DNA from 4 places in the Pantoea sp. X-Soil-TKNS-1280 genome. Region 2 is predicted to be linked to each of the others. Evidence: predicted binding sites of a transcription regulator. Region 2 holds the regulator's gene; each other region holds the start of a gene.
The links. Region 2 encodes sigma-54, which starts transcription at its own class of promoters, with help from an activator protein. Its sites were predicted from a motif close to GTTGGCACANNTTTCGCTNT; they were not measured.

Region 1: a site for sigma-54 is predicted at 1,682-1,701, ahead of glnA (glutamate--ammonia ligase). Genes of this name have one in related genera too.
Region 3: a site for sigma-54 is predicted at 1,812-1,831, ahead of AC6I8X_RS18185 (gamma carbonic anhydrase family protein). Genes of this name have one in related genera too.
Region 4: a site for sigma-54 is predicted at 1,759-1,778, ahead of AC6I8X_RS04365 (gamma-glutamyltransferase family protein). Genes of this name have one in related genera too.

The regions. Positions count from the first base shown of each region.
Region 1 covers NZ_AP035962.1:4,265,301-4,269,214, forward strand. The annotation lists gene typA (ribosome-dependent GTPase TypA) at 1-1,409, opposite strand, end outside; gene glnA (glutamate--ammonia ligase) at 1,848-3,257, shown strand; gene glnL (nitrogen regulation protein NR(II)) at 3,519-3,914, shown strand, end outside.
Region 2 covers NZ_AP035962.1:579,500-583,413, reverse strand. The annotation lists gene lptA (lipopolysaccharide ABC transporter substrate-binding protein LptA) at 1-417, shown strand, start outside; gene lptB (LPS export ABC transporter ATP-binding protein) at 423-1,148, shown strand; gene rpoN (RNA polymerase factor sigma-54) at 1,197-2,630, shown strand; gene hpf (ribosome hibernation promoting factor) at 2,652-2,939, shown strand; gene ptsN (PTS IIA-like nitrogen regulatory protein PtsN) at 3,113-3,595, shown strand; gene rapZ (RNase adapter RapZ) at 3,648-3,914, shown strand, end outside.
Region 3 covers NZ_AP035962.1:3,915,772-3,919,685, reverse strand. The annotation lists gene aroE (shikimate dehydrogenase) at 1-763, shown strand, start outside; gene AC6I8X_RS18190 (DUF1488 family protein) at 760-1,008, shown strand; gene AC6I8X_RS18185 (gamma carbonic anhydrase family protein) at 984-1,538, opposite strand; rRNA gene AC6I8X_RS18180 (16S ribosomal RNA) at 2,003-3,544, shown strand; tRNA gene AC6I8X_RS18175 (tRNA-Glu) at 3,634-3,708, shown strand.
Region 4 covers NZ_AP035962.1:965,572-969,485, reverse strand. The annotation lists gene AC6I8X_RS04375 (transporter substrate-binding domain-containing protein) at 1-657, opposite strand, end outside; gene hpxU (MurR/RpiR family transcriptional regulator HpxU) at 850-1,689, opposite strand; gene AC6I8X_RS04365 (gamma-glutamyltransferase family protein) at 1,812-3,398, shown strand; gene hpxX (oxalurate catabolism protein HpxX) at 3,410-3,595, shown strand; gene AC6I8X_RS04355 (AtzE family amidohydrolase) at 3,592-3,914, shown strand, end outside.

The DNA of each region.
Region 1 (3,914 bases), 620 kb from region 2:
CTGAAGGTGGAGTACAGCAGACCGGTACCTGAAGTCATGGTCATGAATTCGTTACGGAAGCCAATCAGACCACGGCTTGGGATCACGTAGTCAAGACGCACACGGCCTTTACCATCCGGGTCCATGTTTTTCATGTCGCCTTTACGCTCACCCATCGCCATCATCACAGAACCCTGGTGGGTTTCTTCGATGTCCAGGGTCACGTTCTCGAACGGCTCCTGCTTACGGCCTTCGTGCTCACGGAAGATAACTTTCGGACGGGATACCGCCAGTTCGTAACCTTCACGACGCATGTTTTCGATCAGAACTGACAGGTGCAGCTCACCACGACCAGAAACGCGGAATGCATCAGCATCAGCAGTTTCTTCAACACGCAGTGCCACGTTGTGTACCAGCTCTTTGTTCAGACGCTCCAGAATCTGGCGCGAAGTCACGTATTTACCTTCTTTACCGCAGAACGGTGAGGTGTTTACGTTAAAGAACATGGTCACAGTCGGCTCATCCACGCTCAGAGCAGGCAGCGCTTCAACATTCTGCGGATCACAAATGGTGTCAGAAATGTTCAGCTCACCCAGACCGGTGATCGCGATGATATCGCCAGCTTCAGCAAGGTCGCTTTCGATACGTTCCAGGCCGAGGTGGCCCAGCACTTTACCGACTTTACCGTTGCGGGTTTTGCCTTCGCTATCGATGATCGTAACCTGTTGGTTCGGCTTCACTTTACCGCGTTTGATGCGGCCGATACCGATAACACCCAGGTAGTTGTTGTAGTCCAGCTGAGAGATCTGCATCTGCAGCGGCGCTTCAACTTCAACCTGCGGCGGGGAAACACGGTCAACGATCGCCTGATACAGCGGGGTCATGTCGTCAGCCATGTCGTTGTGGTCCAGACCCGCGATACCATTCAGCGCTGAAGCATAAATGATCGGGAAGTCCAGCTGTTCGTCCGTCGCATCAAGGTTAACGAACAGGTCAAATACCTGATCCACCACCCAATCCGGACGTGCGCCAGGACGGTCGATTTTGTTAATAACAACAATCGGCTTCAGGCCGTGGGCGAATGCTTTTTTGGTTACGAAGCGGGTTTGCGGCATCGGGCCATCCATCGCATCAACAACCAGCAGCACCGAGTCCACCATGGACATTACGCGCTCAACTTCACCACCGAAGTCGGCGTGTCCCGGGGTATCAACGATGTTGATACGGTAATCATTCCATTTGATGGCGGTGTTTTTTGCGAGGATGGTAATTCCACGCTCTTTCTCCAAATCGTTGGAGTCCATCACACGCTCAGTCGCTTCGGTACGGGCGTCGAAAGTACCGGACTGTTGCAGCAGTTTATCAACCAGGGTGGTCTTACCATGGTCGACGTGCGCGATGATGGCGATGTTACGCAAATTTTCGGTCACAGCTTTGCCTCAGGCATTATAGAAATAACGCGGTATTGTACACGGATTAAGCGGAAGACTGAACATGATCACAGATTTCGCCTAAAGTTTCTTGAAGTGCTGGTTTTTAGCACCAATTGCGGTGCATTAATCTGCACTGCGATGGCGTTTTGCACCATTACGGTGCTTAAATTCGCCAGCAAAGCACCATTTAAGTGCACTCAATCCATCCTGGTGCAGCCACCGACTCACTAAAGGGCGCACCACAGCACGATTTTACCTGTAATAAAAAAGTTGGCACAGAATTCGCTTTAGTATTTTCAAGCGAAAACGACAGTTGCACAACGGTTGAAGAGCTTGCCGAGATCTTTGGTTAGGAGATGTCAGAAGCCATGGCACATTCCAGGCAACGAAGTTCTCTCACCACGACGACAATGACAATTTCCAGGAGAGTTGAGTATGTCCGCTGAACACGTTCTCTCGATGATGAACGAGCACGAAGTTAAGTTTGTTGACCTGCGTTTTACCGATACCAAAGGTAAAGAACAGCACGTTACTATCCCTGCTCACCAGGTTAACGCTGACTTCTTCGAAGAAGGCAAAATGTTCGATGGCTCCTCCATCGGTGGCTGGAAAGGCATTAACGAATCAGACATGGTGCTGATGCCGGACGCAACCACTGCCGTTCTGGATCCGTTCTTCGAAGACCCGACGCTGATCATCCGTTGTGACATCCTTGAGCCAGGCACCATGCAGGGCTACGATCGCGACCCGCGTTCAATTGCTAAGCGCGCTGAAGATTTCCTGCGCTCTTCTGGCATCGCTGATACCGTTCTGTTTGGACCTGAGCCGGAATTCTTCCTGTTCGATGACATCCGTTTCGGTTCTTCTACTTCTGGTTCACACGTTGCTATCGACGATATCGAAGCAGCATGGAACACCGGTAAAGAATACGAAGGCGGTAACAAAGGTCACCGTCCGGGTATCAAAGGTGGTTACTTCCCGGTTCCTCCGGTTGACTCAGCTCAGGACATCCGTTCTGCCATGTGTCTGACCATGGAGCAGATGGGTCTGGTGGTTGAAGCGCATCACCACGAAGTAGCAACTGCTGGTCAGAACGAAGTGGCTACCCGCTTCAACACCATGACCAAAAAAGCTGACGAAATTCAGATCTACAAATACGTTGTTCACAACGTTGCTCACGCTTACGGCAAAACCGCAACCTTCATGCCGAAGCCAATGTTTGGTGACAACGGTTCAGGTATGCACTGCCACATGTCCCTGTCTAAAGGCGGCGTGAACCTGTTCTCTGGCGACAAATACGGCGGCCTGTCTGAAACTGCTCTGTTCTACATCGGCGGTATCATCAAGCACGCTAAAGCCATCAACGCCCTGGCTAACCCGACCACCAACTCTTATAAGCGTCTGGTCCCAGGCTACGAAGCACCGGTAATGCTGGCTTACTCTGCCCGTAACCGTTCTGCTTCAATCCGTATCCCGGTTGTTGCCAGCCCGAAAGCGCGTCGTATCGAAGCGCGCTTCCCGGACCCGGCTGCTAACCCGTACCTGGCATTCACCGCACTGCTGATGGCTGGCCTCGACGGCATCATCAACAAGATCCACCCTGGTGATGCGATGGACAAAAACCTGTATGACCTGCCGCCGGAAGAAGAAGCTGAGATTCCAAAAGTGGCTGGTTCACTGGAAGAAGCGCTGAACTGCCTGAACGAAGACCGCGAGTTCCTGACCCGTGGTGGCGTGTTCACTGACGACGCTATCGACGCGTACATCGAACTGCGTAAGTCTGAAAATGACCGCGTTCGCATGACTCCGCACCCGGTAGAGTTCGAGCTGTACTATAGCGTTTAATCCTATGGAATATTCGGCGGATTTCGTGTTGCAGCAAGGCGGCAACTGAAAGAATCCCAGGGAGCTGAGATAGCTCAGTGACCCGGGTGAGTGAGGGCAGCCAACGCGGCTGCGGCACGAAAGACGCAGAAGATTTTTTGTTGCCGTGGAAACTTTCAGCCCATCTTCGGATGGGCTTTTTTCTCCACGAATTCATCGTTCAAATGACGGGTTTTACCACCAAAGGCTATAATGCACTGAATTAGTGCAGAGGAACGCTGTATGGCAACTGGCACGCTGCCCGATGCGGGGCAGATTCTCAATTCCCTGATAAACAGTATTTTGCTGGTCGATAATGAACTGGTAATTCATTACGCCAACCCGGCAGCACAGCAATTACTGGCGCAAAGTTCACGGAAATTATTCGGCACGCCGTTACCTGAATTAACCGGCTATTTTTCGCTGAATATTGAGGTGATGCGCGAGAGTCTTGAGGCTGGCCAGGGCTTTACCGACAGCGAAGTGACCTTAGTGGTAGATGGCCGCGCGCATATTATGTCGCTCACGGCACAACGTCTGCCCGATGGCTTAATTTTGCTGGAAATGGCGCCGATGGATAATCAGCGTCGTCTCAGCCAGGAACAAATTCAGCATGCTCAGCAGGTCGCCGCCCGCGAT
Region 2 (3,914 bases):
TTGCAGGGTAATGTCGCCACCTTCACCGGCAATGTGATCGTGACACAGGGATCGATCAAAATCACCGCTGACAAAGTGGTGGTGACCCGTCCGGGCGGCGATAGCAAAAAAACCATCGTTGATGCCTGGGGCAACCCCGCGACTTTCTATCAAATGCAGGATAGCGGTAAGCCGGTACAAGGCCATGCTGCCAAGCTGCACTACGAACTGGCCAATGACTTTGTTGAGCTGACCGGCAACGCTTACATTGAGCAGCTGGATAGCAATATCAAAGGCGATCGCATCACCTATCTGGTGAAAGAACAGAAAATGCAGGCCTTCAGTCAGGGCCAGAGCAAACGCGTGACCACCGTACTGGTGCCGTCGCAGTTGCAGGACAAAAACGGTTCATCCCAGAGCCAAAAGAAGAGTAACTAATTTCTATGGCCACACTGATCGCTGAAAACCTGGCGAAAGCCTATAAAGGCCGCCGCGTGGTAGAAGACGTTAGCCTGCAGGTGAAATCCGGCGAAATCGTCGGCCTGCTGGGCCCCAACGGGGCCGGTAAAACCACCACCTTCTACATGGTGGTAGGTATTGTGCCGCGTGATGCCGGTCGCATCGTCATTGATGATGAAGACATCAGTATCCTGCCACTGCATGCGCGCGCGCGCCGTGGCATTGGTTATCTGCCGCAGGAAGCATCGATTTTCCGTCGCCTGAGCGTTTACGACAACCTGATGGCGGTATTGCAGGTTCGTGAAGATCTTAGCGAAGAACAGCGCCAGGACCGTGCCAATGAACTAATGGAAGAGTTCCACATTGAGCACCTGCGTGACAGCATGGGTCAGGCGCTTTCCGGTGGTGAACGCCGCCGTGTGGAGATTGCCCGTGCGCTGGCTGCCAACCCTAAATTCATCCTGCTGGATGAACCATTTGCGGGGGTCGACCCCATTTCCGTTATTGATATCAAGAAGATCATTGAGCATCTGCGCGATAGCGGGCTGGGCGTGCTGATCACCGACCACAACGTGCGCGAAACCCTTGCCGTTTGTGAACGCGCTTACATCGTCAGCCAGGGGCATTTGATTGCCCACGGCACCCCCGATGAAATACTTGCAGATGAGCAGGTTAAGCGTGTTTATTTGGGCGAAGAGTTCAGACTCTGATAAGGTGTCGTAACCTCCGACGTTTGCTTAGGAAATTCAATCCGGATTATGAAGCAAGGTTTGCAACTCAGGCTCAGCCAACAGCTGGCGATGACACCCCAGTTGCAGCAGGCAATCCGCTTGCTGCAACTCTCTACGCTTGAACTCCAGCAGGAATTACAACTGGCGCTGGAAAGCAATCCATTGCTTGAACAATCAGATCTCCATGAAGAAGTAGACACACGCGAATATCAGGAGAGCGAAGCGCTCGACACTCGAGAGGCACTCGAACAAAAGGATATGCCGGAAGAGTTGCCGCTCGACGCCACCTGGGATGAGATCTACACCGCCGGTACACCTTCAGGCACCGGGACCGATTATCAGGATGATGAATTGCCGGTGTACCAGGGGGAGACGACGCAGTCATTGCAGGACTACCTGATGTGGCAGGTCGAGTTGACGCCCTTCACTGATACTGACCGTGCCATTGCGACCTCGATTGTGGATGCGATTGACGATACCGGCTACCTCACCGTGACGTTGCAGGATATCTGCGACAGCATTGGCGATGAGGAGCTGACGCTGGACGAAGTGGAAGCGGTACTGAAACGCGTGCAGCGTTTTGACCCGGTCGGTGTCGGTGCTCGTGATTTACGTGATTGTCTGCTGGTCCAGCTTTCACAATATGCCAGTGATATACCGATGCTGGCCGAAGCGCGCCTCATCGTCAGTGAACATCTCGATCTGCTGGCCAATCATGATTTCCGCAGTCTGATGCGTGTCACGCGTCTGAAAGAAGATGTGTTGAAAGATGCCATGCTGCTGATTCAGTCGCTCGATCCGCGTCCGGGCCAGTCGGTGAATACCAGCGAACCGGAATATGTCATTCCTGATGTGCTGGTACGCAAAACCGGCACGCGCTGGACGGTCGAACTGAATGCTGACAGCGTGCCACGTCTGAAAATCAACCAGCATTATGCCGCGATGGGCGGAGCTGCGCGTAATGACAGCGATAGCCAGTTCATCCGCAGCAACTTACAGGAAGCCCGATGGCTGATTAAGAGCCTGGAGAGCCGCAACGACACGCTGCTAAAAGTGACACGTTGTATTGTCGAGCAGCAGCAGGCGTTCTTTGAGCAGGGCGAGGAGTATATGCGCCCCATGGTGCTGGCGGATATCGCCTCAGCCGTGGATATGCATGAATCCACAATTTCGCGCGTCACCACGCAGAAGTATTTACATAGCCCGCGTGGCATCTTTGAACTGAAGTATTTTTTCTCCAGCCATGTGAACACCGAAGGCGGTGGCGAAGCCTCTTCCACGGCAATACGTGCGCTGGTGAAAAAATTGATCTCTGCGGAAAACCCCGCAAAACCCTTGAGCGACAGCAAACTGACCTCCATGTTATCTGAACAGGGCATCATGGTGGCCCGCCGTACGGTTGCTAAGTATCGCGAGTCTTTGTCCATCCCGCCCTCGAATCAGCGTAAACAGCTGGTTTGAATGTATTGAGAAGGAAGACCTATGCAGATAAACCTTACCGGACTGAATGTAGAGATTACCGAACCGCTGCGTGAATTTGTAAATAGCAAATTTGCCAAACTGGAACACTATTTTGATCGTATCAATCAGGTCTATATTGTTCTGAAAGTGGAGAAGGTAACGCAGATTGCTGATGCAACCTTGCATGTGAACGGCGGGGAGTTGCACGCGACATCGGAAGCGGAAGATATGTACGCGGCCATTGACGGATTGATCGACAAGCTTTCCCGTCAGTTGACTAAACATAAAGACAAACTGAAAAAACACTAACCTTCACGCTTGCAGAGTGCTGACCGGTTCGGCACTCAGAGCACAGAATGGGGCGGGCTGACCGCCCCGTTTTGTCATCTGCGCAAGCGCCAACAGGAGAACCTGCATTTTCCCTGCTAACGGGTTAAAGTGGGTGATCCTCGCGGCTATGTGAACTCGCAAGTGAAACGATGATGAACAACGATCTGACACTGGAATTGAGCTCGGTCCTCACGCTGGACTGCACCCGCAGCGGCGTACACTGCCAGAGTAAAAAACGTGCGCTGGAAATTATCAGCGAGCTGGCAGCTAAGCAGCTCAATCTGCCTCACCAGACGCTTTTCGAAGCAATCCTCACCCGTGAACGCATGGGCAGTACCGGTATTGGCAATGGCATTGCTATTCCGCATGGCAAGCTGGAAGAAGACACCCTGCGCGCCGTAGGTGTGTTTATCAGCCTCGATCAGCCGATCGCCTTTGACGCGGTCGATAATCAGCCAGTAGACCTGCTGTTTGCGCTGCTGGTGCCGGCGGACCAGTGTAAAACCCATCTGCATACGCTATCGCTGGTGGCAAAACGCCTGGCAGATAAAACCGTCTGTCGTCGTCTGCGCGCAGCGCAGAGCGATGAAGAACTCTATGCCATTATCACAGAAGCGCAGGACGACCATCCTTAAGCGACAGACACTTTTACCGGCCAGGGTGCCAGTTTAAAACGGGAGAAATGTGATGGTGCTGATGATCGTTAGCGGTCGGTCAGGCTCAGGAAAATCAGTCGCGTTGCGTGCGCTTGAGGACATGGGATTTTACTGTGTCGATAATCTGCCAGTGGTGCTGCTGCCCGAACTGGCAAATACGTTAACCGAACGCAATATCTCAGCCGCCGTCAGTATTGACGTGCGGAACATGCCCGAATCGCCGGAGATTTTTGAAACCGCCCTCAATAATCTGCCGGAGTCCTTTGCGCCGCAGCTTTTGTTTCTCGATGCCGATCGC
Region 3 (3,914 bases), 970 kb from region 2:
CCATCGTTTATTCGCAGAGCAAACGGGAATTGAACACCACTATGGTCGCGTATGCGCACCACTGGATGGTTTCCCGCAGGCGATCAGCGAGTTCTTTTCGGCTGGTGGGAAAGGGGCCAATGTGACGTTGCCCTTCAAAGAGCAGGCGTGGGAGTTTGCTGATGAACTCAGCGAGCGTGCTGCGCTCTCTGGGGCGGTCAATACGTTAAAGAAGGATGTGCAGGGGCAGATCCTGGGCGACAACACGGATGGCATCGGCTTACTGAGCGATCTTGAGCGGCTTAACATGATCCGCCCCGGCGATCGGATATTGCTGGTGGGGGCAGGGGGAGCCGCACGCGGCGTGATTTTGCCACTGCTCTCATTAGGGTGCGCACTGACAGTGACGAATCGTACGGTTGAAAAGGCGGAGCTGCTTGCGGATATTTTTCAGCATAGCGGGGCCATTCATGCCTGCGGTTTCACCTCTCTGACTGGCCAGTCGTTTGATCTGATTATCAACGCCACTTCCAGCGGTGTGAAAGGCGATGTGCCGCCATTACCTACTTCTTTGATTTCCCAACATACGCGCTGTTATGACATGTTTTACCAGCCGGGTCTGACGCCATTTTTGTTTTGGTGCCAGCAACAGGGGGCACAACAACTCGCCGATGGATTGGGTATGCTGGTGGGGCAGGCAGCGCATGCTTTTCAGTTATGGCATGGTGTGATGCCTGAGATCACGCCCGTCATTGCGCAATTAAAGCAGGCGATGCAGCCGTGAATCAGGCGATTCAGTTTCCTGATTGGGAAGATTGGGATCAAAACCGGCAAGCGGTGTGTTTTCCGGCGATGGTGAATGGCATGGGGCTGATGTGCGCGATCTCTCTTCAGGCATTGCATGACAGATTCGGTGAGGGAGAAGCGATGGCGCTGTTTAGCGCTCATCGCTGGGATCTGGAAGATGAGGCCGAGCAACTTATCCGTAATGATGAAGTTGATCATCAGGGCTGGGTCTGGCTTTCCTGAGCGAGATAATCATTTTTCCAGCCAACATAGTTGTTTGCTGAGTAACGAAGGCCCTCTATCTCGGCTTCATTAAGCGGGCGAATTTGTTTCACCGGGCTGCCTAAATACAGGTAGCCACTTTCCAGACGCTTGCCGGGGGGGACCAGGCTACCTGCACCAATCATCACATCCTCTTCTACTATTACACCATCCAGCAGAATCGATCCCATGCCAACCAGGACGCGATCGCCAATGGTGCAGCCATGCAGCATAGCTTTGTGGCCCACCGTAACATCTTCACCAATCACCAGAGGGTAACCCGCCGGATTGCTGGCTGACTTATGCGTCACATGGAGGACGCTGCCATCCTGGATATTGGTTCGTGCGCCAATCATCACCTGATTCACGTCACCGCGAATAGCAACCAGTGGCCAGATACTGACATCGTCTCCTAATACAACATCGCCAACCACAACACTGCTTTTATCGATCATGACGCGATCGCCAGTTTGCGGATAGCTGCTTTTATAGGGACGTAAGGCTGTGGACATGATCTTTCTCCTTTTACTCATTTATGCCTAGCCTGAGCGCGATCGGTGCGTCAGACAAGCTAATTATTGAGCGGATCGTTCGTGATCCCAGCAGAAAGGATGAAAACTCACCAGTTGAATCAAAAGATCGAAAAAAGGGGTTGTGCAAAAAAATCGGATTATAATGCGCCTCCACTGACACGGCAAAGCGGCAACGCAGACGGTCAGCGAGGGACGAAGTGATTCATCCCGCCAGAGAAAATCGCTGAAAAAAGTGATTGACTCTGAAGGAGGAAAGCGTAATATACGCCACCTCGCGACAGACGGTTAACCCGCTGCTCGCACTGCTCTTTAACAATTTATCAGACAATCTGTGTGGGCACTCGCAGGATTGATATCAAAAGTCCACGGACTTAAAAAATATCAAGTCTCAAGAGTGAACACGTAATTCATTACGAAGTTTAATTCTTTGAGCATCAAACTTTAAATTGAAGAGTTTGATCATGGCTCAGATTGAACGCTGGCGGCAGGCCTAACACATGCAAGTCGAACGGTAGCACAAAGGAGCTTGCTCCTTGGGTGACGAGTGGCGGACGGGTGAGTAATGTCTGGGGATCTGCCCGATGGAGGGGGATAACTACTGGAAACGGTAGCTAATACCGCATAACGTCGCAAGACCAAAGTGGGGGACCTTCGGGCCTCACACCATCGGATGAACCCAGATGGGATTAGCTAGTAGGTGGGGTAACGGCTCACCTAGGCGACGATCCCTAGCTGGTCTGAGAGGATGACCAGCCACACTGGAACTGAGACACGGTCCAGACTCCTACGGGAGGCAGCAGTGGGGAATATTGCACAATGGGCGCAAGCCTGATGCAGCCATGCCGCGTGTATGAAGAAGGCCTTCGGGTTGTAAAGTACTTTCAGCGGGGAGGAAGGCGGTGAGGTTAATAGCCTCATCGATTGACGTTACCCGCAGAAGAAGCACCGGCTAACTCCGTGCCAGCAGCCGCGGTAATACGGAGGGTGCAAGCGTTAATCGGAATTACTGGGCGTAAAGCGCACGCAGGCGGTCTGTCAAGTCGGATGTGAAATCCCCGGGCTTAACCTGGGAACTGCATTCGAAACTGGCAGGCTAGAGTCTCGTAGAGGGGGGTAGAATTCCAGGTGTAGCGGTGAAATGCGTAGAGATCTGGAGGAATACCGGTGGCGAAGGCGGCCCCCTGGACGAAGACTGACGCTCAGGTGCGAAAGCGTGGGGAGCAAACAGGATTAGATACCCTGGTAGTCCACGCCGTAAACGATGTCGACTTGGAGGTTGTGCCCTTGAGGCGTGGCTTCCGGAGCTAACGCGTTAAGTCGACCGCCTGGGGAGTACGGCCGCAAGGTTAAAACTCAAATGAATTGACGGGGGCCCGCACAAGCGGTGGAGCATGTGGTTTAATTCGATGCAACGCGAAGAACCTTACCTGGCCTTGACATCCACGGAATTTGGCAGAGATGCCTTAGTGCCTTCGGGAACCGTGAGACAGGTGCTGCATGGCTGTCGTCAGCTCGTGTTGTGAAATGTTGGGTTAAGTCCCGCAACGAGCGCAACCCTTATCCTTTGTTGCCAGCGATTCGGTCGGGAACTCAAAGGAGACTGCCGGTGATAAACCGGAGGAAGGTGGGGATGACGTCAAGTCATCATGGCCCTTACGGCCAGGGCTACACACGTGCTACAATGGCGCATACAAAGAGAAGCGACCTCGCGAGAGCAAGCGGACCTCATAAAGTGCGTCGTAGTCCGGATTGGAGTCTGCAACTCGACTCCATGAAGTCGGAATCGCTAGTAATCGTAGATCAGAATGCTACGGTGAATACGTTCCCGGGCCTTGTACACACCGCCCGTCACACCATGGGAGTGGGTTGCAAAAGAAGTAGGTAGCTTAACCTTCGGGAGGGCGCTTACCACTTTGTGATTCATGACTGGGGTGAAGTCGTAACAAGGTAACCGTAGGGGAACCTGCGGTTGGATCACCTCCTTACCTGAAGATACTTTCCCGCGAAGTGCTCACACAGATTGTCTGATAGAAAAGTAATGAGCAAGACGGCTGCGAAGTCGTGACACATTCGTGTCCCCTTCGTCTAGCGGTTAGGACTCCGCCCTTTCACGGCGGCAACAGGGGTTCGAATCCCCTAGGGGACGCCACTTGCTTGGTGACAGGTGAAAGGTGTCGCTGCTCAGTATCTCAAAACTGACTTACGAGTCACGTTTGAGATATTTGCTCTTTAACAATCCGGAACAAGCTGAAAATTTGAAACGACGTGTTGTGTCATTTCTCCGTAATAAGAAATGAAAGCGACGCGTTCGAGTCTCTCAAAAGCTTACGATTCATAAGCGTTGCAAAACGCCTG
Region 4 (3,914 bases), 390 kb from region 2:
CAGACCGATAAAGCACGGGGAATCTTTCAGCATGAACTGCGCGACCGGGGCTTTGGCTGGGTTCTGGCGCGCAATCGCCGCCACGACCAGGTTGCCGGTGGCGATGTACTGCACCTGACCAGAAAGATAAGCCGACAGCGTGGTGTTGTTATCCTCGTAACGTTTCACATCGGCGTCTTTCGGTGCGATGCCGGTCAGAACCATATCCTCGACCGCACCACGCGTTACACCGATGGATTTGCCGCTCAGGGCCGCTGCATCTTTGATTTCTTCGCCTTTCGGACCAAACACACCCAGGAAGAACGGCGCGTAAGCACGGCTAAAGTCGATCACTTTTTCACGTTCGGCATTTTTCCCCATGCTGGAGATCACCAGATCGACCTTATCGGTTTGCAGATACGGCACGCGGTTAGCACTGGAGACAGGCACCAGCTGCAACTTCAGTTTCATCTCTTTGGCGAGATACTTCGCCATGTCGATGTCATAGCCCTGCGGCTGTAAATCGGTGCCGACGGAACCAAACGGCGGGAAGTCCTGCGGTACGGCAATGCGGATAACACCGCGTTTCTGGATGTCCTGCAGCTGATCGGCCATCGCGCTACCGACCTGCGCCATCATTAACGCAGCGCCTGCTACTGCCATTAAAACTTTTTTCATTATGCACCCCGGTGAGTTTACGTGAAACAAAAGATTCTTGATTAATCGTTCTGCAACTAATGTGCCAACCGAAACAAAAAGAACACTTCCATGAAAAATCAGGGTTGCAGCTTTATCAGGGTGAAAAAAACCGGCGCAGCGCCGGGACGTCAAAGCGATCAAAAAAGGTGCAAAGCACCAAAACGGTGCCCTTTAACGGTGTTCCAGCTCATCCAGATGCTGGTAGAGATCGGCGATTTGATGAATACGCTGGCGACCTTGCGACAACATTTCATGCAACAGGGCATTAGCCAGCAGGTTCACCAGACTCATGGCGGAGGCATAGCTGTCGAAGGCGGAGACGCTGTCGAGCGGTGCACACAGCTGCCAGCGCGCCAGGGTGAGCACGCCCTGCGCCTGCGGTTCACACAGCGCCAGCACCGGGATATTACTTTGTTGTAGCTGCTGCATCAGCGGGCGGAGGATGCGGGGCCGACGGCGAAACGCCATCACCACCACCACATCTTCCGGGGTGATATCCACCAGCTCCTCACCCAGCGTCTGGCCGGGTTGCGGCAGCACATGGACCTGCGGACGCGCCTGCATCAGCTGCTGGCGCAGATGCAGCGCTACCGGATAGGCATTACGCATGCCGACGATAAACAGCCGTTTCGCCTGCGCCAGCGCCTGAATCACCTCGCCAAACTGCTGCGGATCAATGCTGTTGACCCACTGCGTCAGGTTCGCCATCTCCTGCTTGTAATGACGCGACAGCAGCGTGTTGCCCTGCACCGCATCGCGGTTGTCCGTCAGGGGCATACCGCTCTGGCGCAGCGTGCGCAGCTCATCACGCATGTCTTTGTATTTTTCGTAGCCAAGGCGCTTGAACAGGCGGCTCACCGTCGCTTTTGACACACCACTCAGCCGCGCCAGTTCCGCACTGTTATAGCTGATCAGGTCGTCAAAATGGTCAAAGACAAAATCGGCAATGCGCTGCTCCTGCGGCGACAGTTGCGGATAGTGGCTACGGAGGCGTTCATCTAACTGTTTCATCATTCGTCCTGTAACTTTCGTTTCATCACAAGCTAGCATAAATCGATCCACAATGGTTTTCCTGCCAAAACTGGAACAGCTCTTGCTATAACTTCCCCACGTACCCGAAAAATGAGTTCACTATGATACAGAGCAATATGGCGCCATTAGGCATGGCCGTAACCCCGCACCATCTCGCCAGCGAAAGCGCCTTAGCGGTGCTGCGCGAAGGTGGCAACGCCATTGAAGCCATGGTTGCGGCTGCCGCCACTATCGCCGTGGTCTACCCGCATATGAACGGGCTGGGCGGTGACGGCTTCTGGCTGATTGTGCCGCCGGGTGGCGATCCCATCGCTATCGATGCCAGCGGTGCTGCCGGTTCACTGGCGCACTTCGATTTTTATCACGGCGCAACAAAAATTCCACATCGCGGACCGAAAGCGGCGCTGACCGTGGCAGGCACCGTCAGCGGCTGGCAGGAAGCCCTGGCTTATTCTGCCGAGCTGGGAGCCACAGCATTGCCGCTGCCACGCCTGCTACGTGACGCTATCCGCTATGCGGCTGACGGCATTCCCGTCACTGACTCGCAGGCCGCCGCCACTGCTGCTAAACGCCATGAATTGCAGGATCAGCCGGGGTTTGCTGCCACCTTTTTGCCCGATGGCGAAGTGCCTGCGGCAGGTAGCCGTTTCACCCAACCGGCGCTGGCGAATACCCTCAGCCTGCTGTGTGAGCAGGGATTAGACAGTTTTTATCGCGGTGAACTGGCGCATCATCTGGCACGGGAAATGTCGGCACTCGGCATGCCGGTCACCCTCGAAGATTTGCAACGCCAGCAGGCCCGCCGCTGCACGCCGTTGCATCTGGCGCACAGCGAAGGCGATATCTGGAACATGACGCCACCCACCCAGGGGTTGGTGTCGCTGGCGATTCTGGGCATTACCGATCAGCTCAATATGGCGGATGCCGATGAAACACAGACCGTGCATCGCATCGTTGAAGCCACCAAGAAAGCCTTTGCCCTGCGCGATCAACATATTACCGATCCGCGCCATATCGACATTGATGTGCAAAGCCTGCTGGATGCCGATCATCTCGCTGGCCTGGCCGCGCAGATTGATGATGCCAATGCCGCCCCGTGGGGCACCGGTAAAGGTCCGGGAGATACTGTGTGGATGGGGGTGATGGACAGCAGCGGGCTGGCGGTCTCCTTTATCCAGAGCATTTATCACGAATTTGGCAGCGGCGTGGTTCTGCCGGGCACCGGTATCACCTGGCAAAACCGTGGCGCGGCCTTCAGTTTGCAACCCGGCCACCTGCTGGCGCTGGCACCCGGCAAACAACCGTTCCACACCCTTAACCCGGCGGCGGCACGCCTGAAAGATGGCCGCACCATGGTGTATGGCTCAATGGGCGGCGACGGCCAGCCACAGACCCAGGCGGCAATTTTTACCCGCCATGTTATCCAGGGATTGCCGTTGCAACAGGCGGTGAGCTCGCCGCGCTGGCTGCTGGGCCGTACCTGGGGACAATCCTCTGACTCCCTTAAACTGGAAGCGCGTGTGGCGCCGGAAACGGTACAGCAGTTGCGCGCACTGGGTCATGAAGTGGAACTGTTACCTGATTTTAGCGAGGTGGTCGGCCATGCTGGTGCCATTGTTCGCCATAATAACGGCATGCTGGAAGGCGCGTTTGATCCGCGCAGCAACGGCAGCGCCGCTGGTTTCTAAGGAGAAAACTGATGAGTGCACAACCGGACTGGGCTGCCTATATTGCCCAGATGGAACAGATTCTGGCGCTGGAGCTGGATGAGGCGCGCCGCGCCGAACTTTTGACCCAATTTAACCGCATTGCCGCGATGGCTGAACCGCTGATGGCTTATCCGCTCGACGATCGTCTGGAAGTGGCGGGAGTGTATAAGCTATGAAACTTTCTGCCCTCTCAATCAGCGCGCTGCAACAGGCACTGAGCAACGGTGACATCAGTGCGCGTGACATCGCCGAACACACGTTAAGCGCGATTGAACAGCATAATCCGGCACTCAACGCCTGGACCGAAGTCACCGGTCAGCGCATGCTGAAAGAAGCGGATCAGCTGGATGCACAACGCCAACGCGGGGAAACCTTACCGGCGCTGGCGGGCATTCCCTATGCGGTGAAGAACCTGTTTGACGTCGCCGGTCACAGTACCCTGGCCGGTGCCAGCCTGTTCAGTGAACGCCCGGCAGCGCGCGAAGACGCCTGGGC